DNA from 3 places in the Desulfosporosinus sp. Tol-M2 genome. Region 2 is predicted to be linked to each of the others. Evidence: riboswitches for the same ligand, from Rfam matches in the RefSeq annotation. Region 2 holds a riboswitch; each other region holds the start of a gene.
What was found. A riboswitch is a leader RNA that binds a small molecule or an ion and turns the genes downstream of it on or off. The one in region 2 is predicted to bind cobalamin.

Region 1 (16,618 bases), on a different contig from region 2:
GGATTGTCCTTATCAAAGTGAATCAGTTTTTGCGGGAAACACGGTGTTTATCAGTCTCGACCACTTGATCAGGGAGGGATTATTAAACCTCGGGGAGACACGTAACAGATTCGAAAAGGTCAGGAGTTTGGGCTTAAGGAAAAGTTTATTATTCCTTGCCTATAAAGATTTGAAACGTGATTTACTCTCCGAAGCTTATCGGAAATTTCTGGAGCAGCTTGAAGGCAACTCACTCAGTTCGGCTGTTTCTGCACAATCAACCTATCTTTCGCAGGAGAACTTTTTAAAATTTAAAACTCATAATCAAATATGGCTCAATGATTACGTTCTTTTCAGGGCTATAAAGACTCATTTCGGAGATGTTCCCTGGTATGATTGGGAGCCGGAGATTGCTTCCCGTGAGACGAAAAAGTTAGCAGAGTATAGGGTGCTCCTCCGAGAAGAAATGGGTTTTCTTGAATTCTTACAATACACTTTTTTCTATGAATGGGCTAAACTCAAAACTTATGCCAAGGTTAAAGGAATTCAAATAATCGGAGATTTACCCCATTTTGTCGCCGCCGATAGCTGTGATGTCTGGGTGAACCGTGGCTTGTTCGTCCTTGATGAGCAGGGTAGACCGACTAAAACTGCAGGGGTACCTCCGGACTATTTTAGCAAGACCGGCCAGTTATGGGGGAATCCGATCTATAACTGGCAGGCTTTGGCCAATACGCAGTATGATTGGTGGAAAAAGCGCATCCAGATGGGCCTGGAATTATTTGACTACCTTCGTCTGGATCATTTCCGGGGGTTTGAAGCCTATTGGGAGGTTGATGCCCGGGAAGAGACGGCCGAAAAGGGCCGTTGGCTCAAAGGTCCGGGGAAACGATTCTTCGAAAGCATGCTGGAAACGTTTGGGAAGCTCCCCTTGATTATGGAGGACTTAGGTTTCATAACTACAGAAGTCAAGATTTTAAAACAGCTAATTGGGTTTCCCGGAATCAAGGTTCTTCAATTTACGCCTTTGCCAGAAATAATGGCTGAGGAAACTAATTTTGTTTATTATACGGGAACCCATGATAATAACACCTTATTGGGCTGGTATGAAAAGAGTCATTTGACTGATGAAGAAACTCTGCTCAACAACCGGCTGGACCAAACCCTAATCAACCAACAAGTATGCCGGAAAATGATCGAAGAAGTATATTCGAGCCAAGCAGCATGGGTTATCTTGCCGTTGCAGGATATTTTAGGTTTGGGTGAGGAAGCCAGAATGAATGTCCCAGGCACTGTCCATGGGAATTGGCAGTGGCAGCTGGCTAAGATACCGGAGACGGAGGAAATAATAGATTGGCTCCGCAGCCTAGCCAAGAAAACAAAGAGAAAGTAAAAATAGAATCCCTATTTTTGGGCTCAAAAATAGGGATTTCTAGTTTATCTTCTGCATTTTATTGATGCCTGCTTCGCGAATTTTCCTTGCCATGAATCTCGCCGTTCTAATTCAGCATCGATAGCATTGAGAACCTCCCATTTTTTACGGCTCCATAGAGGTCCAAGGAGATCATCTGGCGGACCGTCACCTGTTAAGCGATGGATAACCACCTCTGGCGGCAGGATCTCTAAAATATCGACGACAAGCGAAACATACTCTTCTTTCGTCAGAAGATCAAAAGGCACGTTTTGATAAATGGTTGCCAAAGGGGTTCCCCTTAAAACGTGGAGCAAATGAATTTTTATCCCTTGTAACGGCAGCTGAGCAACTGCTTGCGCGGTTTCCACCATCTCCGCTTTCGTTTCTCCAGGCAGTCCAAGGATTATATGGGCACAAACCCGTATTCCTCTGGCCTGCAACTGCTCAAGACCCTTGAGAAATTGGGCATAGTCATGCCCCCTGCCAATCCATTCCATAGTTTTGCTGTGAATGCTTTGCAACCCCAGTTCGACCCACAAATAGGTTCTCCGGTTCAGCTCCTCAAGATAATCAAGCACATCTTCCGGCAGGCAGTCTGGCCTTGTTGAGATGGATAGCCCTACAACGTTTTCCTCTGCCAAGGCCTCTTCATAGACCTCACGCAACCGCTTAACCGCAGCGTAGGTATTGGTATGCGCTTGAAAATAAGCGATATACTGTGCAGAGGGCCATTTATTCTTCATCCGTTCCTTCACTGCAATAAACTGATCGGGAATGGATAACCTCTGATCTCCGGCATAATCCCCGGAACCCCGTTCGCTGCAGTAGACACACCCGCCTATTCCCAGCGTTCCATCCCGGTTAGGGCACGTAAATCCGGCATCCAAAGAGATCTTAACTATTTTTCCTCCGAACCTTTCACGCAATTGTTCATTAAAGGTCCGATATCGCTTTTTTTGCATAGCTTGCTTCCATTCCCATTTGCCATCCTAATTCCAGAGCTTTGATGTTTCGTTCCGTCGTACCTTGAGGAGCCCATTGCCGAGCAGCCTGCAAAACATTGTCCAAAGAAATTCTACCACTTAATGAAGCCACAATTCCCAATGCCACTAGATTAGCGCCTTCCTCGGAACCAAAGTGAGTGCGGGCAGTTTTTGTGATCGGCAGCGCATAAAAATTACTACTACGCGGCGTAAATTCTGTAACCTGGGAATTATCCGCAATCAGGCTTGCATCTTCATGAAGATGCAAGCCGTACTTAATATAGGCTTCTTGGCTGAAGGTTAAGACAAAGTCAGGTTTTTCGACTTTAGGGTAATGAATCGCTTCGTTACTGATGATGACTTCAGCCCGACTGGCCCCTCCCCTGGCCTCGGGGCCATAGCTTTGACTCTGAGCAACATTTTGACCGGCATTAATTCCGGCCTGAGCCAATATTATGGCAGCTAAAATCAGGCCTTGTCCGCCCGCTCCGGTGAACAGAAATTCTTGCTTAGTCATGGAGACTGCCCTCCCTTAACTTCTGTCTGAGCTTCTCGTATTCTCGCGTATACTCCGGCGCCTGTAGTTTAAAAATCTCGCCGATCTGGAAATCTTCTTCATCAACAGCCCGTTGCCCGGCTTTAAAGGCGTGCTCCTTTTGCCAGAGCAGCATATCAACTGGGGTTTTAAACTCATTGCGGCGTCCATAGGAAACAGGACACTGGGAAATAGCCTCCACTAGCGAGAAACCTGGATTGTTATAGGCATCCATAACCAGTTTCGTGAGGAGCAGATTATGGTAAGCCGTGGCTCTAGCTCCATAAGTAGCACCTGCCGCTTTAACCAACTCCAGAATTTGAAAGGGTCTCTCCAGGTTGCCAAAAGGAGAGGTCGTACCCCGTTTGTCACGGGGGGTTAGGGGGGAGGTCTGACCACCCGTCATACCGAAAATACTATTATTTATTATCAAAGCTGTTAGATCAATATTGCGCCTGGCGGCATGAATTAAATGATTACCACCAATGGCAGTTGAATCCCCATCTCCCATGATGACGAAGACAGCCAACTCTGGGCGAGCGGCTTTAATTCCAGTGGCGAAGGGTATAGCTCTCCCATGGGTAGTATGAATGGTGTTAAAGTCTAAGTATCCTGGCATACGAGAGGAACAGCCAATTCCCGAAACAAGGATTACCTTATTTTGGTCAAGCTGCAACGTTTTGATAGCCCCGACGATGGCCGCCATGATGGTTCCCAGACCACAACCTGGGCACCAAATATGCGGTAAAGTCTCGGTCCGGAAATATTTTGCAATATCACTAAACATTTTGGATGGCCTTCCTTATTCTGTCCAAAATTTCCGTGGGAGTTATTAATACTCCGTCCATGCGGTTCAGGCGTTCGACTGTTTTATAGCCAACGATTCTTTCAACTTCGCCGACTAATTGACCGCTGTTCATCTCCACAACTAAGTACTTACAGTCAGCATATTTCGCCAGCTGTTTTTGCGGAAAAGGCCAAATCGTGATGGGGCGAAAGAGTCCAACCTTTAGACCATCGTTGCGGGCAATATGCACTGCCTCCAAGGCTGAACGGGCGGTACAGCCGTAAGCTACCACGATCACCTCCGCATCGTTAAGCTGTATCTCTTCGACTAATTGGATCCGATCTAAATATGGATTTAGCTTCTGGGTTAAACGCTGCAGAAAATTTTTTGTCACTTCCGGGTTCCCTGTTGGCAAGCCCTTTTCATCATGAGTTAACCCTGTTACATGGTAGCGGTATCCGTCGCCAATGTTCGCCATGGCTGGGATCATACTCTCGTCGTTTTCATAAGGGATATATTCGCCAGGCGGTACAGTTGGCTTTTTCCGGTTAACGATGGTTAATTCTTGAGCTAAGACAACATTTTCCCGCAAATGGCCAATCACTTCATCCATGAGTAGAACTACGGGAATGCGAAACTCCTCGGCAAAATTAAAGGCTATTACTGTAAGTTCATAACACTCCTGTACGGAGGATGGCGTTAAGACTATGATTGGATGGTCGCCATGGGTACCCCACCTCGCTTGCATAATGTCAGCTTGGGCGGGGGACGTTGGTAATCCAGTGCTTGGTCCGCCTCTTTGCACATTGACCACGACACAAGGAACTTCCGTAGCTATGGCATACCCCAGATTTTCCTGTTTAAGAGAAAATCCTGGCCCGCTGGTTGCGGTCAGGGTTTTGAGTCCGGTTAAGGAGGCCCCGATAATAGCTGCCATACTCCCTATTTCGTCTTCCATTTGGATAAAAGTACCACCGATAAAAGGCAATCTTTCGGCCATTATTTCAGCTATTTCAGTGGAAGGAGTGATCGGGTATCCTGCGTAAAAAAGAACCCCGGCCGCTAAAGCCCCTTCTGCTACGGCTTCATTTCCTTGCATTAATCTAGCTTTATTCATCTATAGTCACCTCAATATTGATGGCAAAGTCAGGGCAAAGACGTTCACAAATCTTACAGGCTATGCACTGTTCTGGTTTGGCAACCACAACCCTCCCGGATTCGTCGTTTTCCAGCACTTTATTAGGACAAAATGCTATGCATATTCCGCACCTCTTACACCAATTCTCACTGACCAAAACGGTAGCAGTCTGTATCGCCAGTACCAAAACCTTAACATCTCCTTATGCTTTCCGGACATTAATCCTGGAATAAATGCTCTGCGTACGGTCACTTTTCTCAAGTCAACGCTTCTTAACTAATTCACTCACTTTCCAGGGAAGTGGCGCTGCATATTTATTCCTTTATACTTCTAGGTCAACAGAGCGAATACCTTCTTATCTTAGCACCCAAGCGGAGAAAACAAAGAGATCGGAGAAAGGAATCGGAAAAGCTTAACCTATTCCTTCAGATAATCAAGATTTTGCAAATGAAGAGGGGGTGCAACAAACTTAAATATTCGTTACACCCCCTTAAATTCCCGGTTTGGGTAAAAGTTATTGTTACACATATGGGATCTGGTAATTGTTCAGTTACCAATTTCCAGTTGACTGTAACCCAAAAGCTTAGTGGTATAAGGATAACCTGTCCTTAATAATTCAAGACGTTTAAAGAGAGATAGGTCGCACAGTCTGTCATTTCAGAGCTACTGGAGTTACGAGATTGAACTTCGATCTTGTCAGCATGACAATGATCGCCTGAACCATAAAAATGACATGTGTTAACATAACATTTGATCCCACCGTTAGGTTGCGGCATTTTTTTTACTTGATTTGACATTTGGATTCCTCCTTCAAGTTAATTCAACATTTAATATTCCTGGATTGTTTGGTTTTTATGAATAACTTTCAACTTAAATTAATGGTAAGTCCCTTGCGATATACTACTAAGTGCATCGCCTGCTTCATCAATGTGAATTTTTTCAATGGCCAGATCACCCAGGGCTACAATTCCCACTAATTTACTCTTATCTAAGACCGGTAACCTCCTAATTTGATACTTCGACATCAAATTCGCCGCCTCATGTACATCCTGATCAGCGGACACGCAAATAGTATCTGTACTCATAATATCCCCGGCGGATATATTATTGGGATTTCCTCCTGCTGCAACAACTTTCAGAACAATATCCCTGTCTGTAATAATGCCAATCAAGCTATTATCTTGACAAATCGGAATAGAACCTACATCATCTTTCTTCATCAACTGTGCAACTTCAACAACTGAGGTTTCAGGAGTAACCCAATCGACTGAACTTGTCATAACATCTCGAACCTTCATACTTCAGCCCCTCCTAATGATTTTTTCCATAGCTAGTATTAACATTTTGACTAAAAAGCATACAAGATATTCTTGCAGGCTTTTCTAATACTAGTCAGAAAGTATAAACTGACCGGTAACAGTTAGTTTATACTTTCTGGAAGCATAAGTGGTTTGCACAGGTACCCTACATAACTTATACTTTCATTATATACCGAGCTAAATATCTAATACTAAATGATAAATTTGATGTGGGAGAGAAACTATGGCACGAGATAAAGATCGACATACATGGCGTGAAGGATACAGCACAGGAAGTTGTGCAGCCGGTGCTGCCAAAGCAGCCTGTCTGCTCCTCCAAGGGGACGGTTTACCCGAGCGAGTAGAGATTCCCCTGCCGAATTCCGCACGTTTAATAATGCCCATCCACGGGGGTAAAACCGGATATCCTGAAGCCAGGGCATGTATTGTGAAAGACGGCGGGGATGATACGGATATTACGCATGGGCTTGAGATCCATGCAACCGCGCGCTATATTTCTCCTCTGGGAGAGGTTTACATCCGAGGAGGTCATGGGGTTGGGACCATCACTAAAAAAGGCTTAGCCATTGAGGTTGGGGAGAGCGCTATTAACCCTGTGCCACGGAGAATGATCCGTGAAGCGGTTCGGGAGGTCTTTCCAAAAGAAGAACTGGAAATTATTATTGAGGTCCCTGTCGGGGAAGCCGTTGCTATGGGCACCCTTAATCCCAGGCTGGGGATTGTCGGAGGAATTTCTATTCTTGGAACAAGTGGAATAGTCCGGCCGATGTCCGAGGAGGCGTTTAAAACTTCTATTCTACCGGAATTGGACCAGGCAGTGGCTTATGGACATAAAACCATCGTGCTCACTCCAGGACACTATGGATATAGAGTCGCGAGAGAGCGTTTTAAGATCCCAGCTGAAGCTATAATCCAAATGGGTAACTATATAGGCTTTCTATTGGAAGAAGCGGTCTACAGGAGGATTGAACAGGTTATTTTATTGGGTCACATAGGAAAGCTTATTAAAGTATCGGGCGGAATTTTCCAGACCCATAATCGTGTCGCAGATGCTCGAATGGAAATATTACTGGCGCATGCCGCACTAGCAGGGATTAATAAAGATACTTTGAAATATCTGGCGGAGTTTCCAACGACTGAAGGGGCCGCTTCAGAGCTCTTGCGCCTTGGGGAGCAAAAGTTGCTTCATCATTTAGCACACTTGGCGAGTGTTAGAGCTCAGGCGTTCACTTATGGACAGCTAAGCGTTGGAACGGTCATGACGTTATTGAACGGACAACCGGTTGGGTGGGATACGAGAGCTCGAAAAATTATGGAAGAACAAGTCTGGGTGTGGTCAGTTGGACCGAAGAGTTCGAGCTAACCCAGATATTCATGTCCTCAAAGGAACCTGCGATATGGCAATTGTTAATCAGGCACCCTTGATAGCTATACCCAAGTTTGTGAAACACTCTGTTCATTCCGTAGGACTGGGCGCGTGCCAAAGTATATATGATGAATGAGCCATTATTTACTTCCTGCTCTAATAACCAGAGTAAACTTTCGGATAATGAAAGTCCCCGATAATCTTCTAAAGTTGCACAATCCGTCATTTCGCAACGGTTAAGAATTGGATCAGGGTAAGCTGCCGCCACACTAACCAGCTGATTTTTTGATAATGCCCCGGCAAAAATAATCCCATCCTGTATTAGGGAGCGGATATATTGAGGATTTTCTACCGGGGAGGGATAACTTATAAAAACCCGTGTTAATATTTGGGATATTCGTTGGGCGTAGGATTCATTTAAGAGTTTTAATTCTATTCCAGGAGGCAAATGTTCTGAGCGTTTAAGCGGTACCGTTCTTACGTTATGGATAATATTTATCTCTGCTTGCAACTTATGAGAATGACCTCTTGACTCACTAACATAATAGGCTAAGCTAACAGCGAATTCCTCATAGTTACCACGGAAGAGGCTGCCTTCGATACGAAAGCCGTATTGCATAAATTCAGAAATATCGGCAGGTAATGCCCAGAGCCATATTTTTTCCAGCTTCCTTGTTAAGGCTAAATGAATAAGATGCGGCCCGAATAATGAAGGCTTGGTTCCTTGTGCGTAGCCGTTGACAACCAGCCGTTTATTCCTCTCATCAGTAATGGGGTTAAAGAAACTCACAGGGCTCGTCGTGTTAAGCATTTGCTTCACCTCTGCGACGACTGGATATTATTTTTCTTCTCTCCAGGCGGATATTTTCTTGAGGTGTCAGACTAATCAGCTTACCTTTCAGCAATTTAGCAAGACCAATCTGGCGAGTTTTAGAGCTGAAACAGTTCTTTGTGCATGTTTTACAACTGCTTGTTTTATCTTCAGGTTCTTGATATACACTAATGACTCCTTCATAATTGCGCAGTATGACTCTGTCATTGGATTGCGAGATTAAATAGTTGGGCTGCAGAGGGATTTTACCACCACCTCCCGGTGCATCGACAACGAAGGTTGGAACAGCGAAACCGGAGGTATGTCCCCTGAGCATTTCAATTATTTCTAAACCTGTGCTGACAGATGTCCGGAAATGCTCAATGCCGGTGGATAAATCGCATTGGTACAAGTAGTATGGTCTTACCCTGCATTTTACGAGCTCATGAACCAGTTTTTTCATAGTGACAGGACAATCATTAATTCCTTTAAGCAAAACTGTTTGGTTACCAAGCGGAATACCGGCATTAACCAGTTTAGCCAGGGCATTAAGGGCTTCAACGGTAAGCTCTTGAGGATGATTGAAGTGTGTGTTAATCCAAAGTGGGTGGTATTTTTGCAAAACCTCGATGAGGTGATCTGTTATGCGCATAGGGAGAACAACCGGGGTTCTTGTCCCGATCCGTATAATCTCGACGTTTGGAATAGAACGAAGATTGGACAGGATATACTCCAAACGGTCATCGGAAAGGGTAAATGGATCTCCTCCGGATATCAGTACATCACGTATCTGAGGGTTGGACCGGATATATTCCAAGGCGAGCTTAAATCGATTGAGCGGCAAAGCTTGGTCGTTTTGTCCCGCCATTCGTCTTCTGGTGCAATGTCTGCAGTACATTGAGCATTGATCCGTCACCAGCAGCAGAACTCGGTCAGGATAGCGGTGCGTCAGGCCAGGTACCGGCGAATCGATTTCTTCATGCAGCGGGTCGTCTAAATCGCATGAGGATTTGCTCAATTCGTGGATCGAAGGAATTGCTTGTTTTCTGATCGGGCACTCCGGATCCTGGGGATCCATCATGGAAAAATAGTAAGGCGTAATGGCCATGCGGAAATTTTTCAGACAACGTTTAATTTGTTCAGCTTCCTCAGAGGGAAGAGACATAAATTCAAGTAATCCTTCCTGGGTTGTGATTCGGTTGGACATTTGCCAATGCCAATCATTCCATTGCTCATCACTTATATGAAGCCATAATTTTCGTTGTTGTGCATTCATTAGTTCAACCTCCCCGTTAGACTAACAACCTGTATATATATAATAAGTTGTCATATAGCAAATGTCAACCCTTAGATATGTAAACTTTATCCATCAATATTTTTCTAAGGTAATAACCCACGAGAAATTCATGCTGGTTCACTTAAGTTTTTCCTAACTTCTTTCTATCAGAAAGAACTTGGTATATAATAATAAACGAATGTTCGTCGAATACACCACTCGTGAATTTAATAGCGTTATGCTTAAGGTTCCTCTGCGCTAGAGGATTAAAAAGGGGAAGTCGGCGAAAGTCCGACGCGGTCCCGCCACTGTAAACAAGGAGTTCTCATTTATCCCGCGAGTTATTACCATGATGGGTAGAGAATGATGATATGAAGCCAGAAAACCTGCCTTGAGAAATATCACAGACCTACGGGCGATAGGTGATGTGTGTTTTTTTAAGGTAAACATACGAGCCGCTCCGGTTCGTATTTTTATTTACCCATCCATTAGTGAACTCGTTCAACTAAAGTTGAACATCGAGTCTTCGGTGACGAAAGCCTCCAGTGGAGGGTTTTGCCGAAGCCGCACGTCCCAAAAGGAATTCTTAGCGGCGAAGTCGGAGTCTACCCCCACCGAAGCAGAATAAGGTGTACCTCTCCCTCTTGTAGAAGTGGGAGTCTTACGATTGGATAAACGTTTGGTTTCTACGAGACTTAAATAAAATCCAGGGAAGAAGGTTTATTATATGTTACAAGTGATCGGCGTCGGACCTGGGCGGCCGGAATGGTTGCCGCCGGCAATCACTGAACTTGTTAAGCACTGCGATGTATTAGTTGGAGGTTCAAGGGCACTGAAACTCTTTCCGGATTTTTCAGGACGCCGGTATGACCTATCAGTTGATCTAGACGGCAGTATTGAAGTGATTAGAAACGCACTTCCGGAAGGGAGAGTCGTCGGGGTTTTAGTCTCCGGCGACCCTGGGTTTTTCAGTTTATTACCCAGACTGAAGAAAGAATTTCCGGAGGAGAGAATCGACGTCTATCCTGGGATCAGTTCTCTGCAATTCGCTTTTGCCAGAGCGGGGCTTCCTTGGCAGGAGGCAACCTTTGCCAGCGTTCACGGTCGAGAGTTGACCGTACTGCCTCAGATGATAACTAGTCCTACAGCGGTTCTAACCGGTGGGGAAAATACTCCCCAGAAAATCGCACAGCACTATCTGGAGCGCGGTTATAATCCACAGATCCTGATCGGGAATGCTCTTGCTTATCCCGAGGAATTTTGGGCGTCAATGGATGCAGAGCAGTTGGCTCAGGAAAAGACGTTGTTAAAGAATGCTATTGTTATTCTCTACCCGGATAAGCAGCAACCCACTCAGCAAGGCAATGGATGCCGGATAGGGATTTCAGACGAAGAGTTCCTACGGGGAAATGTTCCCCTGACCAAGGCGGAAATTCGTGTGCAAGTACTCGCCAAAGCCCAAATATTAAAATACGATCGTGTCGTGGATATTGGAGCCGGTACCGGAAGTATTAGTATAGAAGCCGCCGGTCTCGCTTCTGAGGGCGTAGTATATGCGATTGAACATAATCCAGAGGCTCAAGCTCTTATTTTGGCCAATCAGCGTAAGTTTGGCGTATCAAATCTGTATCTGATTCCCGGAACTGCGCCGGATGTCTTCGGGGAGCTTCCCCCAGTCGGTGTCTGTATTATTGGTGGGAGTAATGGGCGTTTAGCAGAAATCTTAGAAACTGTTCCTCTTGTTGCAGGTGGAAGAATCGTAATCACAGCGGTGACGATCGAAACAGTGGCTCAAGGATTGAATCTGCTGACAGACCTTAACTATCAGGATATCGATATCGTTTCAATTCAAGCAATCCGTTGGAAAGCGGTACAAACACTGCATATGGCCCAGGCTTTGAACCCAATTTTTATATTATCAGCACGAAAAGGGGAAGCTTTATGAATACAACATGGGGAAAATTCTTTGGAGTTGGGGTCGGTCCCGGTGATCCTCGTCTCTTAACATTGCAGGCTGTTGATGTTTTGAAATCAGTCGATCTGGTTGCTATTCCCAAATCCAAGCTTGACCGGGAAAGTGTGGCCTGGGATATAGCTAAAATATATTGTCCAGCCAATGTCCGCCTAGTCAAACTCGAAATGCCCATGACTGCGGATCAGCAGGTTTTAGTAAAGGCCTGGCAAGATGGGGCGCAAACTCTCCTGGCCGAACTGAAACAGGGCAAATCCGTCGCCTTTATCACGCTGGGGGATCCTTCGCTTTATAGTACTTACAGTTACCTGCTTAACATTCTTCAAGAAGAACTGCCTCAGGAGTGTATTGCAACAGTGCCGGGCATTACAGCTATGTCTGCAGCGGCAGCCAGGATTAACTTGCCTCTTGCCACAGGGGATGAGCCCCTCCTAATCTTGCCAAGTACCGAAGACGTAGGGGAGTTTCTCAATTTCCCCAATTTAGTCTTTATGAAAGTCTCCCGAAGGCTGCCTGAGATTTTGACGCTGCTCGAAGGGCTCAAGAGAAAAGCAGTCTTGTTAACTCGCCTCGGACAAGCTAGCGAGAGAATCTGCTGGCAACCAAAACCTCAGGATTTCACATCCGACAAAATTGATTATCTCAGTTTGTTACTTGTCAAACAAGATTTGTTGGGGAGGGAAAACAGTGAGCCGGAGAAAAACTAACGGCCAAGTAATTTTCGTTGGTGCCGGTCCGGGTGATCCGGAACTAATAACGGTCAAAGGTGCACGTGCGCTGGAGAGGGCGGACCGGGTGATTTACGCCGGCTCTTTAGTCAACCCGGAGTTGCTCGGACTTTGCCACCCGGGAACACCTGTTCATGACAGTGCTTACCTAACGCTCGAGGAAGTAGTAGATTTGATGGATGAGGGGACAAGGCGAGGGGAAACTATTGTTCGTCTCCATACGGGTGATCCCAGTATGTTCGGGGCAATTAAGGAACAATTCGACTACTTAGACAAGCAATATATTCCGTATTCCGTCATTCCTGGAGTCAGTTCGGTGTTTGCGGCCGCTGCGGCGGTTAAACGTGAATTTACTCTGCCGGATATCAGCCAAACGTTGATTCTCACCCGCTTGGCGGGAAGGACCCCTGTACCGGAGCGTGAAGCACTAGCCAACTTGGCGAAACACCAAGCCAGTATGGCAATTTTCTTAAGTGTTCAGGATATGCACTCAGTTGTCGAAGCCTTGCTGGAAGGTGGTTACCCTGCCTCTACCCCGATAGCCGTAATTTCTAAAGCGAGTTGGCCAGATGAAGAGGTTCTGCAGGGAACATTGGAAACCATCGTAGAAAAAGTTAAAACGGTGGGAATCCGCAAACAGGCCCAAATCCTGGTAGGCGATTTTTTAGATCCCGCTAATGGGTATGCTCGTTCAAAGCTCTATAACCCGACTTTTACACACAACTATCGGCAAGGTACTGAAACGTGAATAAAAACGATAAGGCAAACCCAAACGCAAACACAAACCCGAACGCAATCGCAGCCCCAAACGCAAATACAAACCCAAACACAAAAACGAATATTGCACTTGTATCGTTAACTGACCGAGGGATGGCCACAGTCCGGCGTATTGGAGAGAAACTTCCGGGCACAGTCGTTCAGGAACTCTATATTCACGAGAAAACACTCGGTTCAAACAAGGATCACGGAGAAGGGGAAGGGCACCCTCGACCGCAATTGCATCTGTTTCGGCGTTTGGGGGATATCGTCCCGGGACTATGGCAGGAGTATGCTGTTCTCATTTTCGTCATGGCTACAGGAATTGTGGTACGCCAAATCGCTTCCCTTATCGAAGGCAAAGATCGGGATCCGGCGGTGCTTGTCTTAGATGAGGAGGGGAAGTTCATTATCCCTTTACTTTCCGGACATTTGGGTGGCGCAAATACTTGGGCAAATCATCTTGCCTGTCAGATTGGGGCTCAAGCGGTTATTACGACAGCGACCGATGTTCGGGGCTTAGTTGCGCCCGATGAGTATGCCCGCAGGTATGGTTGGAAAGTTGAACCTCTTGACCATTTACCAACTGTCAATAGCTTGCTTTTAGAACAAGGTTATCTCAAAATATGGAGCATTTACCCCTTGAAACCGGAAGAGGCTTGGATTAACGATGAGCATTATCAGTTCTTGTCAGACCAAGAGAAAGAAGCAGCCAATGTGATAATTAGTCCTTTTCCGGGCCGAACTATTAGGGATGATCTCATCTATTTAGTTCCACCCACCTTGAGTGTTGGGGTTGGATGCCGGCGGGGAATTTCCACTGAGGCTGTTTTAGAGGGAATCACGTTGGCAATTGAACAGATCGGGGCATCCCTTAAGGCAGTTTCAGGGATCTATAGTATTGATCTTAAAAATGATGAAGTTGGTCTGATCGATGCGGCTAAGTACCTGCGGGTCCCGTTTCAAATCTTTCCAGCAGTCGAACTCCAAGCAGTCATTGAAAAAGAACAGTTAAGCCGGTCAAAATTTGCAAACGAGAAGATAGGAGTGGATGGTGTATGCGAAGCAGCGAGTTTGCTGGGAACTCAAAAGGGACGCCTGATTCTGCCGAAGTTCAAGGGTCGGGGGGTCACAGTAGCAATCAGCGTGGAAAACTCTTTGTCGTGGGCATCGGGCCCGGAGACCCTGACCATATGACCACACGGGTTCAGTCGGTCTTAAATGAAGCTGAATTCATCGTTGGCTATAAAACTTACATCGACCTTATCCGACCGTTAATAAATCATCAACAAATTGTAGCTTCCGGGATGCGTCAAGAAATTGACCGTTGCCGAGAGGCAATACGTTTGGCCGCTGAGGGACACAGTGTAGCCGTTATCAGCAGTGGAGATGCCGGGGTTTACGGTATGGCCGGTATTCTAATCGAGTGTCTTGATCAAGAAGGTCTGCTGACCCTTCCGCTGGAGGTCCTTCCAGGAGTTACGGCAGCCAGTGCGGCAGCTTCCATGTTAGGTGCACCTCTGATGCACGATTTTGCTGTGATCAGCTTAAGTGATCTCTTAACTCCTTGGGAAGTCATTGAGAAACGGGTGCGCTTGGCAGCTGAAGGGGATTTTATCCTGGCTATTTATAACCCGAAAAGTAAAGGACGTCCGAAACACATTGAGACGATGCGCGAGATCCTGCTTCGCTACCGTAGTCCCGATACTCCGGTTGGCCTGGTCCGGGAGGCCTTACGGGGCGAGGAGTCTAGGGCGCAAATTACCACCTTGGTTGATTTCACAAGGCATCCCATAGATATGCGGACTACCGTAATTATCGGGAACTCTCAAACTCGAATTCTGGGAACCTATATGGTTACCCCTCGCGGGTACATGCTATGAAGCTTTTAGTCTTGGCCGGCACAGAGGATGGTCGAGAACTAGCGGATGCTTTGAGGAGACGTGGTCATGATATTTTAGTTTCGACTCTGACTACTTATGGTGCGGATTTGGCTCGAGAACAAGGTCTCCGAGTGCGTTCCGGCGCAATGGATGCTCAGACTCTCAAAGACCTTGTAGCAGGCGGAGAGTTTGCGGCAATTGTGGATGCGACCCACCCCTACGCGGCACGGGTGAAAGAAATGGTCAAAACAGTCTGCGCAGAACTATCAATGCCCTATCTGCGTTGGCAGCGTTCTTCGCTGGAACTGAAAGCTCATCCCCTAATTCATTGGGCGGAAGACATTTCCTGTGCGGCCCTTATTGCTGCAGAGCTAGGGCAGCGTATTCTGCTCACCACCGGAAGCAAGGCGTTATCTGAGTGGGTTTCTCAGCCCTCTTTGCAGGATAAAAGACTCTATATTCGCGTCCTGCCAACAGCAGGGGTGTTGGCGCGCTGCGAAATCTTGGGGTTCAAACCGAATCAAATCATTGCAGCTCAAGGCCCTTTCTCCCAAGAGTGGGACGAAGCGATGTTCAAACAATTGAGGATCGAGGTCGTGGTAACCAAAGAGAGTGGCCAAGTGGGAGGAACCCTGGAAAAAGTTCAGGCTTGCCTCAGCTTAAATATCCCTTTGGTTATCCTGAAACGACCGGTTACTGATGGTCAGGATAGTTCACTGGCGGAGTTTATTAACCATTTGGAGGAATTTCTATGAAAGCTACAGAGATCATTCTTTTGGGACACGGTAGTCGACGTGCCGAAGCAAATCAAGGACTTATAGTTGTCGCCGAAAAAGTGAGTCTATTGATGGGACAGACGGTAACACCTGCTTATATGGCTCATGATCACCCTAGCCTTCCGGAAGCAGTAGAAGCTAAAATAAAGAATGGGGCGTTAAAGATAGTCATCATGCCGCTCTTTCTTTTTCGGGGAATTCATGTTTCCGTGGATATTCATGAAGAATTACGTGAAATTCGTGCACACCATCCGAATGTTGAAATTGTATTTACTAAAGAGTTGGGAGCGGATGACGGCATCGCTAATCTGGCTGCCCTGCGAATCAAGGAGGCCGTGAACGGATGACCGGTTTTGTCTTGGATCCGGGACAAATCGAGGCAGAAAGTATGCGCCTGATTCGGGCTGGATTAACACGCCCCTGGTCGGGGGATGAATTTTCGGTAGTGGAACGCTTAATTCATACCAGTGGAGATCTATCTCTGGAACAGGTCATAGCAATTCATCCGCAAGCGATTGCTTGTGGGCTCAAGGCTTTGAAGGAGAGGGCGATCATCATTACAGATGTTGAGATGGTTCGCGCAGGCATTGCCAAAGAAAAACTTAAATCTTTGGGTGGAACGGTTCAAAGCTTTCTTAATGCCCCCGGAGTTGCCGAACAAGCAAAAGTATGGGGAATCACGCGCTCAATGACAGCTATTCGAATGCATCCGGAGAGTTTGTACGGCTCAATCGTAGCGATTGGTAATGCGCCAACTGCGCTGCTCGAAGTTTTACGTTTAGCCGAGAATCCAGAAACCTGTCCGGCCTTGATTATTGGTATGCCGGTCGGTTTTGTGGGAGCTAAAGAGGCTAAGGATTTATTGTGGGCACGTCAATCTCTTCCGTCGATTACG
Region 2 (6,305 bases):
TACTTCAAGCCATCAAGGTCTGTCCGCCAGAGATTCTTAGCTCGGACCTTTTAGAAGTCTTAGATTCCCATTACAAGACAACCCTCCTCTACAAATTAAAAGATACCGAAGTCTCATCACGTCTAGAAAAACTCTTGAATTCAGGAGGTGAACTCAGCCAACTTGTGAAGGATAACGTGGAACTTCAACTGCGTTCAGAATTTCAGGTACTCGTTCGCTTTTTGAAAGAACAAACGATTTATGATGACCAACGCAAAGTACGGCTGGCTAAAGAAAACAAGGATATCGCCGCGGGTTCCCTTCAATCAGCCTTTGATTCAGAGGCAACGTTTCGGAAAAAGGCGGGCAAAAATCATGTCGGCTATGCGGTCAATCTCATAGAGACCTGCGCAGAGGCTAATCCCGTTCAAATTGTGACGGATTTCCAGGTGGAACCGAATAGCACAAGTGATGTCTTAATGGCGGATCAAAGTCTTGAAAGACTTCAAAAAAGCACTCCCGTGAAAGACCTTTACGTAGATGGGGGATATTATAGTAGCGAACTCGTTAAAAAAGCGGAACGTCTTGGAGCAAAACTCCATTATACGGATATGACCGGACGAAAGGCTTTCTCAAACAAACTGCCTTATAGCGCCTTTAACATTAAAAACTTTGAATCGATCCTGAACTGTCCAAACTCACAAAAACCAACGCGGAGTGATTTTAACTCGCAGAGTGGCATCTTGAGTGCTCATTTTGACCGAAACATCTGCACTCAATGTCCCTTAAAGAATCAATGCCCCGTCAAGTTCCAAAAGAAGGATACCGTCTTGCGCTTCAACCAAAAAAGTCTTATCGCCGAAACTACCCGCTTAATCCTCATGGACAAGAAAGATCGCAACGAAAATGGTAGTAAACGTGCCGCGATTGAAGGAACGAATTCCGCCTTAAAGCGGGCTCGTGGAGCAGGCAAACTTAGAGTTCGTGGTTTAGTACGTTGTACCCTGACCATGGGATTAAAAACAATCGCTCATAACTTCCATCAGATCGTTCGTTTCTTACAAGGCGATACTCGTCAGAATAACAAAAACAAAAAAACTCGAGTCAAACTCCAAGGGGTCCTTGCGCCAATTTAGAGGAAATAACGGGTTAGAACGAAGGAATACCACTTAATAAGACGGCCAAGCAGACAATTATTCGAGATATTAGTGAAAGTTATGAATCACGACATCCATAAGATGGAAAAAACAGCTCAAATTTGCCTTCGGGTAAGAATTAGGTTGATATTTTCAGAGTTTCAGCACCAGAATCATTTATAGATGAGCAAGCGATTTTTCTAAGCCGAAAAATCATAACAGGGAAGCCGGTTTAAATCCGGCGCGGTCCCGCCACTGTAAAGGGGAGTTTGTGCCACATCCACTGAGGAAACTTGGGAAGGAGGCGCGAAACGAGGAACCTGAGCCAGGAGACCTGATTGCTCATATGCTCTACTCACGATGTATGGGTGGCAGGAATTTTTAAGTTCAGCCCTTCATATTTTGGAGGGCTTTTATATATCTTTAGGTATAACTTGATCCAATCGTAAGACTCCCACTTCTACAAGTGGGAGAGGTACACCTTATTCTGCTTCGGTGGGGGTAATGTTCAACTTTAGTTAAACGAGTTCACTAGTTTCCCGAGGGAAACTGACCTTAGGGGAAAAGTCTTGTTCAGGCGGGATCTGCTTTCAAAAATGCGAATGCGACTTGGAAGCGGAAGAGAACGCAGGGTTCGAGACAACCATCCATTGCTATCTTTGTGATGAGTGATGCGAGGTTGTCTCCTTATTTTTTATAGAATGGAGGAGAAAATGGAGTTGAGTCAATGAAGGATAGGCTGATGTTAAAATGAAAGGGGTCGATGTTATTATGAATTTGCGTATGATCAAACGAATTAGTTTCTTAATTGCCTATGTTTTGGCTGTCTATATCGTCTTTCCCAATAATGCTTATGCTATGCATATTATGGAAGGATTCTTGCCTTTCAACTGGGCCGCCTTCTGGTGGATCGCTATGATTCCGTTTGTTATCGCGGGGGTACGTTCTATTAAAAAAACAGTGACCGAACAGCCAAGTTTAAAAATGATGCTCGGTATGGCCGGAGCTTTTGCGTTTGTATTATCAGCTCTTAAAATTCCGTCCGTAACGGGTAGCTGCTCGCACCCAACAGGAGTGGGCTTTGGCGCTATACTATTCGGACCGGCGGCAATGACCGTCTTGGGGATGCTTGTCCTAATCTTTCAGGCGCTTCTCCTTGCTCATGGCGGAATAACAACCTTAGGTGCCAATACGTTCTCCATGGGAATTGTCGGTCCATTTGTCTCATACGGTATTTATAAAGGTACAAAAAAACTGGGAGCTCCTCTATGGCTATCTGTGTTCCTGTCAGCGACAATAGGCGATTTAATGACTTACATCACAACATCTTTTCAGTTGGGGCTGGCCTTTCCAGCGGCGACCGGGGGCGTAATGGCCTCTGCTCTGGAATTCATGGGCATCTTTTTCTTCACACAGCTGCCCTTAGCCATCAGCGAAGGTATCCTTACCGTTTTGGTCATTAATATCCTGAGTGCTTATAATCAGAAAGAGTTGGCAATTTTAGGTATATTTACCGGGAAAGAGTTATCTGCTAAAAAACAGGGGGTGAAAGCATGAAACCCATTGCCAAGAATGGAATCCTACTAGTCATTGTTGCTGCACTGGCCTTTGGTCCCCTTTTTCTGGCACGTAATGCCGAATTCGCCGGGGCCGATGTTCAAGCAGGAGAAGCAATCAACACGGTGGCTCCCGATTATGAACCTTGGTTTAACCCTTTCTATGAACCAGCGAGCGGTGAAGTCGAAACTTTCTTGTTTGCTCTGCAGGCAGCCATAGGAAGCGGAATCTTTTTTTACTTCTTAGGTTATTCAAAAGGAAAATTCAATGCGAGCAAGAAGGAACAAACTTGATTGACATAGATAGTTACGCCTATTGTAATAATTTAAAAACAGTCCACCCGGCGGAAAAATCTCTTTTCGCGCTGATGAGCGTGCTGGCGTGTCTAACTGCTGCCACGCTCATCACCCCTCTGATCGTCCTGGCTTTAATGGCGGGGGGAATAGTCATCAAAGCAGGCATCCCCACTCGCATTTTTGTCAGACTAATGATTGTACCTCTTTCGTTTCTCCTGATCGGCGTTTTAACGATTGCTTTTTCGGTCTCGACTAATCCATCGGGATTTTGGCTCGCTCAAACCATTCATGGTCTTACCGTTGGAATACGTTACCCAGATTTCATCACAGCAGTTCACCTTTTTTTCAGATCGCTGGGCTCGGTTTCTTGTCTTTACTTTCTGGCACTGACTACTCCCATGACGGAGCTGATTACCGTACTCCATAAACTGAAGGTTCCTGTGCTTATCACCGAATTGATGGTGCTTATTTATCGCTTTATCTTTGTCTTTTTGGAAACAGCCTCCACGATTAGGCGTGCTCAGCTTTCACGTTCAGGCTACATCTCGATGAGAGCCTCTTTTCGTTCGTTGGGTCTGCTCTTTACAGCATTGTTAGGGAAAGTTTTTGTAAGATCCCAAGAACTATACAATGCCATGTCAGCGCGGGGTTACTCTGGGACGATTAAGGTACTGACCAAGGAACGTCCTGTCAGCTGCAGAAATTATCTGATTATCACGGGTTTGGAGATCCCTTTAATCTTATTGAATATACTTTGGAGGTAAAATATGTCGGAAATCATCCTTGAAGCCGTTGATTTAGAGTATTCTTATCCTGATGGCACAAAGGCATTGCACAATGTGAATTTGCAAGTTCATAAGGGGGATAAACTGGCCATTGTGGGATCGAACGGTGCTGGAAAATCCACGTTATTTATGCAATTTAACGGAATTTATCGTCCAAATTCAGGGTCAATAAATTACCAGGGACAAGAAATATCCTACAAAAACAAGGCGCTGATTGAATTGCGCAAAGAAGTGGGAATCGTCTTTCAAGATCCGGATAGTCAGCTTTTTTCCTCCAGTGTTTATCAGGATATCTCGTTTGGTCCTCTTAATCTGGGACTTTCAGAACAGGAAGTGAAAGCTAGAGTAAAACAAGCCTTGATCGATACGGAAACGACAGACCTCGAAGATAAACCAACTCATCTATTAAGTTATGGTCAAAAAAAACGAGTGTCCATCGCGGGTGTTCTGGCGATGAAGCCGGAAGTTATTATTTTTGATGAACCAACTGCTGGACTGGACCCTCGTCATTCCAGGGAATTCATGCAGCTTCTGGAGAAGTTGAGCAGTGCGGGTAAAACGATTATTCTAGCCACCCATGATGTCGATTTAGCCTATTCATGGTCAGACCGGCTTGCTATAATGTGCAGTGGAGAGATCATTGCTCATGGAGAACCCTGCGAGCTGTTTATGCACCCGAAAAATGTGAAACGTGCCGATTTAGCACTTCCCTGGCTGATAGAAATGCATGGCATATTGGTTCAAAAAGGATGGCTGCCTACGTCTAGCCCTATGCCGAAAACAAGGGAAGAGTTATATAGAAGCGTTCTGACAAAGAACGCGGCATCGGCTTAACTCAGATCAACATTCTCCCGACATTCACCATAGACATACGCATTTGTCATAAACAAAGTTGTCATTGATCACAACACTAATACAGTAAGATCGTAGTTTTTATTACACTCGTTTTATCTTTAGTTGAACGAGTTCACTACGGCTTTGGAGGAAAAAACATGATCATGCTTTTGGGCGAAACTGTGGCGGCACGTGAGATTAGTAAATGCCTCGACACTAGAGGGCTTAAATTCATACGGGTACAAACCTGGACAGCTTGGACCGGCACTGAGGCACCTTCATTAATCCTTGATGCCAGCCATCCTTCCAGCAGCGTGAAGTTGGCCCCTTTACGCCAATGGTGTGAGCAGCAGGGCGTTCCTTATTTAAGGCTCGAAAGACCGGAGACTGTCATTCCAGACAGCTTATTAATATATCCAGTTTGTACCTGGGAGGAAGTTTTGCTCAAATTAGAACAGCGAGTCGGTGCAGTACATAAAGATAAAGGACGATTAGTAACGATTTTCGTGACGACGGGTAGCCACCAACTGGAAAGCATCGTGCAAGCTGACTTTGCTCGTTATGCTCGTTTAGTTGTTAGGGTTCTTCCGGAAGGACGGTTAGTCCAAAAATGTCAGGATATGGGTATCTTACCGAAAGATATCGTAGCAATGCAGGGACAATTTTCTAAAGAAATTAACAAAGCGCTCTTTAAATTCTATGGAGCAGATATTCTATTGACCAGAGATAGTGGATCTGCCGGGGGTACAGATACAAAAATTTCGGCAGCCTTAGAATTAGGGATAGAGATAGTCCTTTTGAAAAGAACTAAGACGAATGATGGTTTGATGGTGAATAATGTCAAAGAATTACTGGATTGGGTTGAGACAAATAGCCCAAAATGATTTACTAGCTTGAGGAAATCTGAAGCAGATAATATTAATGTTGGTTAAATAATGCTCCTGATTGCATATGCAACATTTGCGTCAGTGTTGTATTTATGTTGTAATTAGTATTTAATTAAGGAGCCGAGTAAAGTAGTAAGGAGAAGGTTTTGAACAGAAATACTGGTTGAAACGAGATGATGCTATGAACGATTTTCTCAGTGCTTTGATTTTAGGAATTGTCGAGGGAATTACCGAATTTCTTCCTATTTCCTCTACGGGACACCTAATTATAGTGAACCAGTTTGTAGGGTTCACTGAACAATTTGCGAATATGTTTGACGTGGTAATACAACTAGGCGCTATTCTTTCGGTGGTTGTCTACTTTTGGAAAAGACTTATTCCATTAGGCTTTAACAAATCATCAGACAATCAAGGTATATTTGACCTGTGGAAAAAGACTCTCGTTGGGGTGATCCCTGCACTTGGAATAGGATTTCTAGTAGGAAAATACATAGAAGAACTTTTATTTAATACGACAGTTGTAGCAATTGCCCTAATCGTAGGGGGGCTGATTCTATTGTACATTGAAAACAAGAGACCCTCAGTTCGAATTAGCTCAATACAACATCTGAGTTACAAAACTGCTTTCCTCATCGGTCTTATTCAGTGTTTAGCAATGATACCTGGTACCTCGCGCTCGGCAGCGACCATAATTGGGGCAATGTTATTAGGCGCAACAAGAGTTGTTGCCGCTGAATTCTCCTTCTTTTTGGCAATTCCTACTATGTTTGCCGCTTCGGCTTACTCATTCTTCAAAAATAGCATGTTCTTGACGGCGCACGAGTTAATTGT
Region 3 (6,838 bases), on a different contig from region 2:
CAGGCCGGAGAAGTGATAAGGCGACTCAATCCTAAGGCAATTGTAAAAGTAGCCACTCTGTATAATCCCATGCCGGTAGGCCCTTACGCCCAATATAACGAACGTGTACAAGGGGTTATTGACGCTGCCAATGCCATAGTTATCGCTTGGGCAAAACGATATGGGTTTGTGGTGGTTAATTTAGGTCGTGCGCTCAGAGGAAAAGAACGGTATCTAATCGGCCCGGATTACATGCATCCCAACGCGGCCGGGTATCGGGTGATTGCAAAGGCGTTTGCCAGGTATTGAGTTTGTTTTAGCGTAAGTGAGGTGGCTGGGGGAACTTTTTAGAATAATACCAATAGAGTCCCACTGATCCAAACAGGAGAGCGCCGATCGCTAAGGCCAACAATAGCCGACCCGGATGATGTGAGATTCGCCATAAATCATGCCCTACCCAGGATTCCCAAATAATCATGGGAAATTTTCCGAGCAGGGAGGCTAACAAGAACGAAGGAAAGGTCATAAGGGATAAGCCGGCAGCATAATTCACTGCGGCAGAGGGAAGTACCGGAATAAGTCGCGAGAGAAGGACAACGGAAAAGCTATTTCCTCTTAGCAGAGCGCCCCATTTTCCGAGCTTCTTCATCTTTGGCTGCGCCCACTCTTGTCCCAGCGTACGTGCTAGCCAAAAACCCAAAGAGGCGCCTAACAAGCTCCCGCTAAGGGAAAGCATAAAACCACCGATCCACCCGTAAATAATGGTGTTAATCCCTGCCATTAAGACAAACGGCATCACTGGAAAAAGAACCAAAGTCATTATTATAGCAAGGTCAATAAAAATGCTTAATAATCCCCACTGAGTCACGAACGCCTGTAATTCAGCAGGGTGCTGCATCTTAGGATAAAGAAAAATCACTATCGCGAGGGAAATTAGCAACGTCATTAAGGAGAAGTACTTCTTGGTCAACGGTTAACCTCCCTTAAAATAAAAACTGCACCATGCGTGGGTCATCCCTCAAAGAATGACCCTTGTTCTAGTTTAGTGCAGATCTGCGCCGAAAGCTATATGTTTTCGCTGATTCTCAGTGCTTTCTCAATTTTTTAGCACGGCGGAAACTTACAAAGGGTTTTTATCACATGGCTGACAATAAGAAATGACATGCCAGAAAACAAGGCATGTCATACTATTTCGGTCACTAATCAGAGCAGAAAGGGAGTTTTTTATTCACATATGTTTTACCAGACGGAGTGTGGTGTACCGCTCAGAGGATGGGAGGTTGCGTTTGAATTTAAATCTGAATTCCTGGATCGATGCCGCTTTATCAGCGACCATAACGAGAAAAGCTTCCCGGCTCCGGGGCCTGCGAACGGTGAGTGGCCACATATGGCTTAAAATAATATCCTTTTCCTTTTCGCTTAGGATAAAACAACGTTCCGCATTCTCGCAGGCAATACGAGGATGGCGAAAACCATGCCATCTTGCTCCTTCGGGTCTAAGGTGATGCCAATCATATAAGAAAAAGTCATGAAGGAGGGCGCCCCGGGTGATTGCAAAAGTATCTAACTTAAGGGTACTTTCCAGTCGTATTGACCAGTTATAGGCAATTTGAGCGACCCGGAGGGAGTGCTCCAGGGTTGTAAAAGGCCTGTGATGAGTATATGAAGCCAACTGCTTGTATTCATCGTGGTTTAAAATGTTATCAACATGTTCCGCTAAACTCAATCATATCACCTTCCTGGCTAAGTGGGTGTCGTTTCCTTTATCAGAGGTAATTTTTTTGCTTGAAGTTTTAGACTTATAAATAGTTACTTTTTAAGTATACTTTAGAAGTTGAGCGTTGTAAATTAATAGAAACTGGTCATTTTTTCCATCTTAGGAATTTTAGTTTACTTAACACTATCATTTGGTGAATCCGTTACTTGAGTATAGTCATAAACTTCATATTTTGGTTGGATGGAGAGGGTCTTGTCAGGCTTTGCCGAGAAAGGGAAGAGCGGCCAGTAAACACCCAACTTCCGAAAGCTCGATAAACGCTCCGTACAAGTCTCCGGTTAATCCCCCTAAGAGAGAGGAAATTCTGGAGGCAAGCAAGGTCACAGTGATGACACATACTCCAAAGGCGATAAGTCCGGCAAATCCGGAGAGAAAAAAGGAGGCTCCCAAAACTAAGCATCCATTGATAAGAAAAGGAATCCAGCGGGTAGTGTCATGAATACCTTTTCCCAGTCCTTGGGGGCGGGCATAAGGAAACCCGACCACCCCAATCTGAAATACCCAGCGTGAGAGCATGGGCATAACAAGGAGGATGGAAAATTGAGGGGGAGTCAGGCTGGCAAGTAAGGCGAATTTGAGGAGTAATAAGCCGAAGAGGGCCATGCAGGCATGAGCTCCAATTCGGCTGTCCATCATGATCTCCAGAATACGTTCCGGACTCCGGGCGGATAGTAATCCATCCATACTATCCATGAACCCATCAAGATGGAGCCCCCCTGTAAGCATTAACTCAGCAACCAACAAGAGAGCACCTAGAACCAAGGCGGGGAAATAAAGAGTCAACGCTTTCGCCAGAAGCCAAAGGAGTAGTCCTATGATAAGTCCGACCAAGGGGTAATAGCGATAACTTAGTGAAAATTCCTCCGAGGTGACTTCTACTTTGGGTGCAGGTAAAGGGAGCCGGGTCAGAAAGGTAAGGGCAATGAGAAAGCCGCGCAAATTAATCACTCCTTGAGCAGGGAAGCAAGCAGCTTCTCGCCGGGGTGTTTAATCTCCATGGGAAAACCCGCCACGACCAAATAAACCTGATCCGCACTCTGAGCCAGAATTTGATTGCTCCTTCCGGCTAAATCCCGGTAAGCCCGGGCCAAAGGGTACTCAGGAACAATTCCTTGACCTACTTCGTTGGAGACAAAGATGACTTGCGGTTTAATCTCCCGGGTTAGTTGGGCGACGTCCTTTACAGTGTCCAGGATTCGAGGTTCAAGTTCGTTGTTGAATGAATCCTGGTCTTTCGGTGGGTTATCTGCTAAGAGAAGATTGCTTAGCCAGAGCGTGACACAATCGAGAAGAATAACCGCGTCTTCGTCTTTAAGTTGAATCAAGGCAGCGCGAATGTTCCGGGGTTCTTCAATGAGCCGCCAAGTGGACGGACGTTGTTGCCGGTGCTTTTTGATGCGCAGGGCCATTTCTGCGTCCCCTATTTGAGCGGTAGCAATGTAAATGACGGGACGTTTTGCATGAGCGGCAAGAAGTTCGGCAAAGCGGCTTTTGCCACTCCGGGCGCCGCCTGTGATGAGAGTAAATTGAGACAATAGCATTCACCCGCTTCAGTGTTTTAGGATTTGTTAATGAAGAATATGGAAGTTAGATTGACCGTTCGCTGACTCCGGCATCGGCGAAGGTGGACATTTCCTCGAGAATATGAAGGGCAGCTTCAATAAGATGAAAGGTTAAGGCGGCTCCAGTTCCTTCTCCAAGTCTCATATTTAAGTTAAGTACCGGCTCCAGTCCCAGATCAGTTAAGGCTTTACAGTGACCAATTTCTACTGAGTTGTGGGAGGGAATCATAAAGGCGGTGCTTTTTGGGGCAAGTTTCGCGGCTATGAGTGCTCCGGCAGCCGAGATGAGACCGTCGATCACGATAGGGACACGGCTGGCAGCAGCTTGCAGGATCGAACCGGCTATCGCCGCGATTTCTAAGCCTCCTACTTTAGTTAGAACGTCGAGGGCGTCCTGTGGATCGGGCTGATTAATTTCAATTGCTTTTTTAATAGCATGCCGTTTCTTGCTTAATCCGGCGTCATCGAGCCCGGTTCCTCGATCAACGACTGATTCAATGGTGGAATTTGTCAAGAGGGCAATGATAGCTGTGCTGGGGGTCGTATTCCCGATTCCAAGGTCTCCAGTGGCTAAGAGATTATAGCCTGCACGGATTTTTTCATCGGCAATTTCCGCGCCCACCAGCAGAGCTTGCAGAGCTTGTTGACGGGTCATAGCGGGGCCTTTGGTCATATTCCGGGTTCCGTTGGCAACACGTTTGTGGATTATGTCCCCTTCTAAGGGGAAGGCAACTCCGACATCAGTACAAAAAACCTCCGCATTGGCCTGACGAGCTAAAACATTGATGGCAGCGCCGCCACCCAGGATATTGTAAATCATTTGGGAAGTAACTTCTTGGGGAAACGCACTGACTCCTTCGGCGACGACTCCATGATCACCGGCCATTAAGAGGACGGATTTCTTCAGAATTTTAGGATTGGAGGTTCGTTGGATGCCGCCAAGTTGCTTTGCCAAATATTCCAACCGTCCAAGGCTGCCCTGCGGTTTGGTGAGTGAGTCCAGGCGCTTTTCGATCTGCCCAATGCTCTCCTCGTCAAGATCCGTAATGCTTGCTATGAGTGTTTGAAGTTGTGCGTTTAGTTGAGCTGCGGATAAGTTTTGCATGGTTTGATCCCCTCTATTTTGTTATAATTAGTAGAAAAAGTAAAGCCCAGCCACAAATAAACCTGTGGTCGGGACTTTTCCGTCATCACCGCCGCTCCCCAAGTTATGGGAAGACGTAAACATTTAGGCAGGTCTCCTGGCTCTCGAATCATTGCTAAACTCGTAACCTTCCCAGCCAAGGCCAGTGGTTTTACGAAAGCTCATCGAATACAGTGGTGGGTCCGCGTCGGTTTCCAACCGAACTTCCCTATTCTCCCAAAGGGCACCTAAATGACTTTATTTTTCTTCAGCTTAACACAATCATTTTCTTATCTCAAGTACATGTCCTGAAATCAAGAGATCCATCGGTATGGACATTATCAGGTAAGGCCCAGTACCTGCGAATGTACAAACCATTCGCAGAATATAATAGAACATGCCCGGGTTCTAGCTCAGAAATTCCTTTGTGAACACCTGCTCCGGGAGTATGTGCCGGGCCAACAAAGAAGACTTCAGCCGATCCTTCCTGTCCGATATTGGGGGATATATCCGGGTGTTTAAGCAGGGCTTTAAGTTCTGAAGAAAAAACAAGTGAACTTGTTTGTTCGCTGTAAAAGAGAGGCTTAACCCCTAGGCGATCACGCGCCACAAATAACTGCTGTTCTCTACTGTCCCAGATGCCAAAGGCAAATATACCGTTCAAACGCTCAACGCAAGAAGGCCCCCATTCTAAGTAGGAGAGAAGTAAGGCTTCCGTATCAGAATGTCCTTCAAAACGGTAGTTACGACTCAGCAGCTCTTGACGGATTTCCGGTTTGTTATAAAGTACACCAGTATAGATCATGACAAAAGTATTTTCACCTTGTTGGCGAATCATCGGCTGACGGCCTCCTTGGGGGTCAACGCCAACAAGTCTGCGGTGGCCGAAAGCAGCACGAGGGGAAAGCCAGTACCCTTCCGCATCCGGTCCCCGGGGTGTAAGGGCTTGAGTCATACCAACCAGGATATCTTTTTGGAGGGTGAGATTACGTTTCCAATCCACAACACCTACAATACCACACATAAAGAGCCCTCCTTGTATGAAATGATAAGTATTATCAATTACCCTTGGTAGTAATACTCTATGCCCGGTTGAGGAGAGGTGTTCGCGGATACGAGGCTGGGTTATTCAGCCCTTTTGCCGAAATGAAGACAACATAGTATTTCTAAAGACAAGGAAGAAAGAGATACTGGATAAAAATATGTCCTGGGAGAGAAAAAAAGCGTTATATAGACGATAATATAGATTATAAATGAGTTTGACACACAACATATAGTGTGGTTAAATAAAAAACATACTATATGTTGGGGGTGAAGCTGTGCATTGTCCATTCTGCGGCAACGAGGATACTAAAGTTAATGATTCACGTCAGGTGGAAGAGGGCACGGCAGTCCGCAGACGCAGGGAATGTGAACGTTGTTTGCGTCGGTTTACCACCTTCGAAAAATTTGAGGATTCTCCGCTCATTGTGGTTAAGAAAGAAGGACGGCGCGAAGAATTTTCCCGCTCTAAAATGATGTCCGGCATGTTAAGGGCTTGTGAAAAAAGGCCAATTACCATGGAACAAATTGAGGAGGCAGCTTACGCAATAGAAATAATCCTGCGCAACAGTTCGGAGCGTGAGGTGTCGAGTGCTCAGGTGGGGGAAGCTGTGCTGGAACAGCTGTTTGGATTGGATGAAGTTGCCTACATACGTTTTGCTTCCGTCTATCGACAGTTTCAGGATATACAACGTTTTATGGAGGAGTTGCAAGAGCTGATTGCCAAACGGGGAACTATACAGAAGAAGGACAAAATTGAATAGTTATGATGGAACGTTATGATGGAAAGTAATTATGGAAAGTAATGATGGAAAGTTGGGGATTCGCGTTGATTTTCGAAGGACAAGCGCCAAAAACCTGGCTGAACGCTAAGCTTACGCCTAATGCGCAGGTAGTATTGGCAAAACGATATTTAAAACAAGCAGACGGACAAGTGGTTGAAACTGCGGAAGATATGATTTATCGGGTAGCCTGTGTGATTGCAGGAATTGAAGAGGATAAATACGGCAAAAGCCAAAAAGAAACCGAGGCCTTGGCTCAAGAATTTTATACGATGATGGCGAAACTTGAATTCATGCCCAATTCGCCGACCTTGATGAACGCCGGACGGGATCTCGGACAATTGAGCGCTTGTTTTGTTTTGCCGGTTGAAGATAGCATGGAGGAAATTTTTGATGCCATCAAAAATGCCGCGATTATTCATAAATCCGGTGGGGGGACCGGTTTTAGCTTTTCGCGTTTGCGCCCGAAAAATAGCATGGTTCGCTCAACCGGCGGCGTAGCCTCCGGTCCGGTTTCCTTTCTGCGGGTTTTTAATTCCGCCACGGAAGCGGTTAAGCAAGGCGGAACCCGGCG

Region 1: it holds a riboswitch for cobalamin, as region 2 does, so the genes downstream of both, AC6I5A_RS02600 (bifunctional cobalt-precorrin-7 (C(5))-methyltransferase/cobalt-precorrin-6B (C(15))-methyltransferase) here and AC6I5A_RS14110 (energy-coupling factor ABC transporter permease) in region 2, are expected to answer to the same signal.
Region 3: it holds a riboswitch for cobalamin, as region 2 does, so the genes downstream of both, cobT (nicotinate-nucleotide--dimethylbenzimidazole phosphoribosyltransferase) here and AC6I5A_RS14110 (energy-coupling factor ABC transporter permease) in region 2, are expected to answer to the same signal.

Annotation. Positions count from the first base shown of each region.
Region 1 is NZ_JCAIJG010000039.1:50,408-67,025, forward strand. It holds gene AC6I5A_RS02545 (bifunctional glycogen debranching protein GlgX/4-alpha-glucanotransferase) at 1-1,372, shown strand, start outside; gene mnmL (tRNA modification radical SAM protein MnmL/YtqA) at 1,417-2,355, opposite strand; gene AC6I5A_RS02555 (2-oxoacid:acceptor oxidoreductase family protein) at 2,327-2,893, opposite strand; gene AC6I5A_RS02560 (2-oxoacid:ferredoxin oxidoreductase subunit beta) at 2,886-3,698, opposite strand; gene AC6I5A_RS02565 (2-oxoacid:acceptor oxidoreductase subunit alpha) at 3,691-4,815, opposite strand; gene AC6I5A_RS02570 (4Fe-4S dicluster domain-containing protein) at 4,808-5,023, opposite strand; gene AC6I5A_RS02575 (DUF1540 domain-containing protein) at 5,445-5,633, opposite strand; gene AC6I5A_RS02580 (CBS domain-containing protein) at 5,712-6,134, opposite strand; gene cbiD (cobalt-precorrin-5B (C(1))-methyltransferase CbiD) at 6,379-7,518, shown strand; gene ablB (putative beta-lysine N-acetyltransferase) at 7,466-8,332, opposite strand; gene kamA (lysine 2,3-aminomutase) at 8,325-9,608, opposite strand; cobalamin riboswitch at 9,837-10,016, shown strand; gene AC6I5A_RS02600 (bifunctional cobalt-precorrin-7 (C(5))-methyltransferase/cobalt-precorrin-6B (C(15))-methyltransferase) at 10,336-11,553, shown strand; gene cobI (precorrin-2 C(20)-methyltransferase) at 11,550-12,287, shown strand; gene cobM (precorrin-4 C(11)-methyltransferase) at 12,268-13,056, shown strand; gene AC6I5A_RS02615 (cobalamin biosynthesis protein) at 13,179-14,261, shown strand; gene cobJ (precorrin-3B C(17)-methyltransferase) at 14,258-14,947, shown strand; gene cobK (precorrin-6A reductase) at 14,944-15,702, shown strand; gene AC6I5A_RS02630 (sirohydrochlorin chelatase) at 15,699-16,070, shown strand; gene AC6I5A_RS02635 (precorrin-8X methylmutase) at 16,067-16,618, shown strand, end outside.
Region 2 is NZ_JCAIJG010000195.1:10,459-16,763, reverse strand. It holds partial or broken gene AC6I5A_RS14115 (DDE transposase) at 1-1,115, shown strand, start outside; cobalamin riboswitch at 1,288-1,471, shown strand; gene AC6I5A_RS14110 (energy-coupling factor ABC transporter permease) at 1,866-2,672, shown strand; gene AC6I5A_RS14105 (energy-coupling factor ABC transporter substrate-binding protein) at 2,669-2,965, shown strand; gene cbiQ (cobalt ECF transporter T component CbiQ) at 2,962-3,732, shown strand; gene AC6I5A_RS14095 (energy-coupling factor ABC transporter ATP-binding protein) at 3,736-4,587, shown strand; gene AC6I5A_RS14090 (precorrin-6A/cobalt-precorrin-6A reductase) at 4,746-5,471, shown strand; gene AC6I5A_RS14085 (undecaprenyl-diphosphate phosphatase) at 5,656-6,305, shown strand, end outside.
Region 3 is NZ_JCAIJG010000061.1:680-7,517, reverse strand. It holds partial or broken gene AC6I5A_RS04250 (GDSL-type esterase/lipase family protein) at 1-288, shown strand, start outside; gene AC6I5A_RS04245 (TVP38/TMEM64 family protein) at 296-949, opposite strand; gene AC6I5A_RS04240 (HD domain-containing protein) at 1,208-1,705, opposite strand; gene cobS (adenosylcobinamide-GDP ribazoletransferase) at 1,952-2,695, opposite strand; gene cobU (bifunctional adenosylcobinamide kinase/adenosylcobinamide-phosphate guanylyltransferase) at 2,701-3,291, opposite strand; gene cobT (nicotinate-nucleotide--dimethylbenzimidazole phosphoribosyltransferase) at 3,344-4,423, opposite strand; cobalamin riboswitch at 4,533-4,708, opposite strand; partial or broken gene AC6I5A_RS04220 (asparagine synthetase B family protein) at 4,740-5,465, opposite strand; gene nrdR (transcriptional regulator NrdR) at 5,761-6,246, shown strand; partial or broken gene AC6I5A_RS04210 (ribonucleotide reductase barrel domain-containing protein) at 6,312-6,838, shown strand, end outside.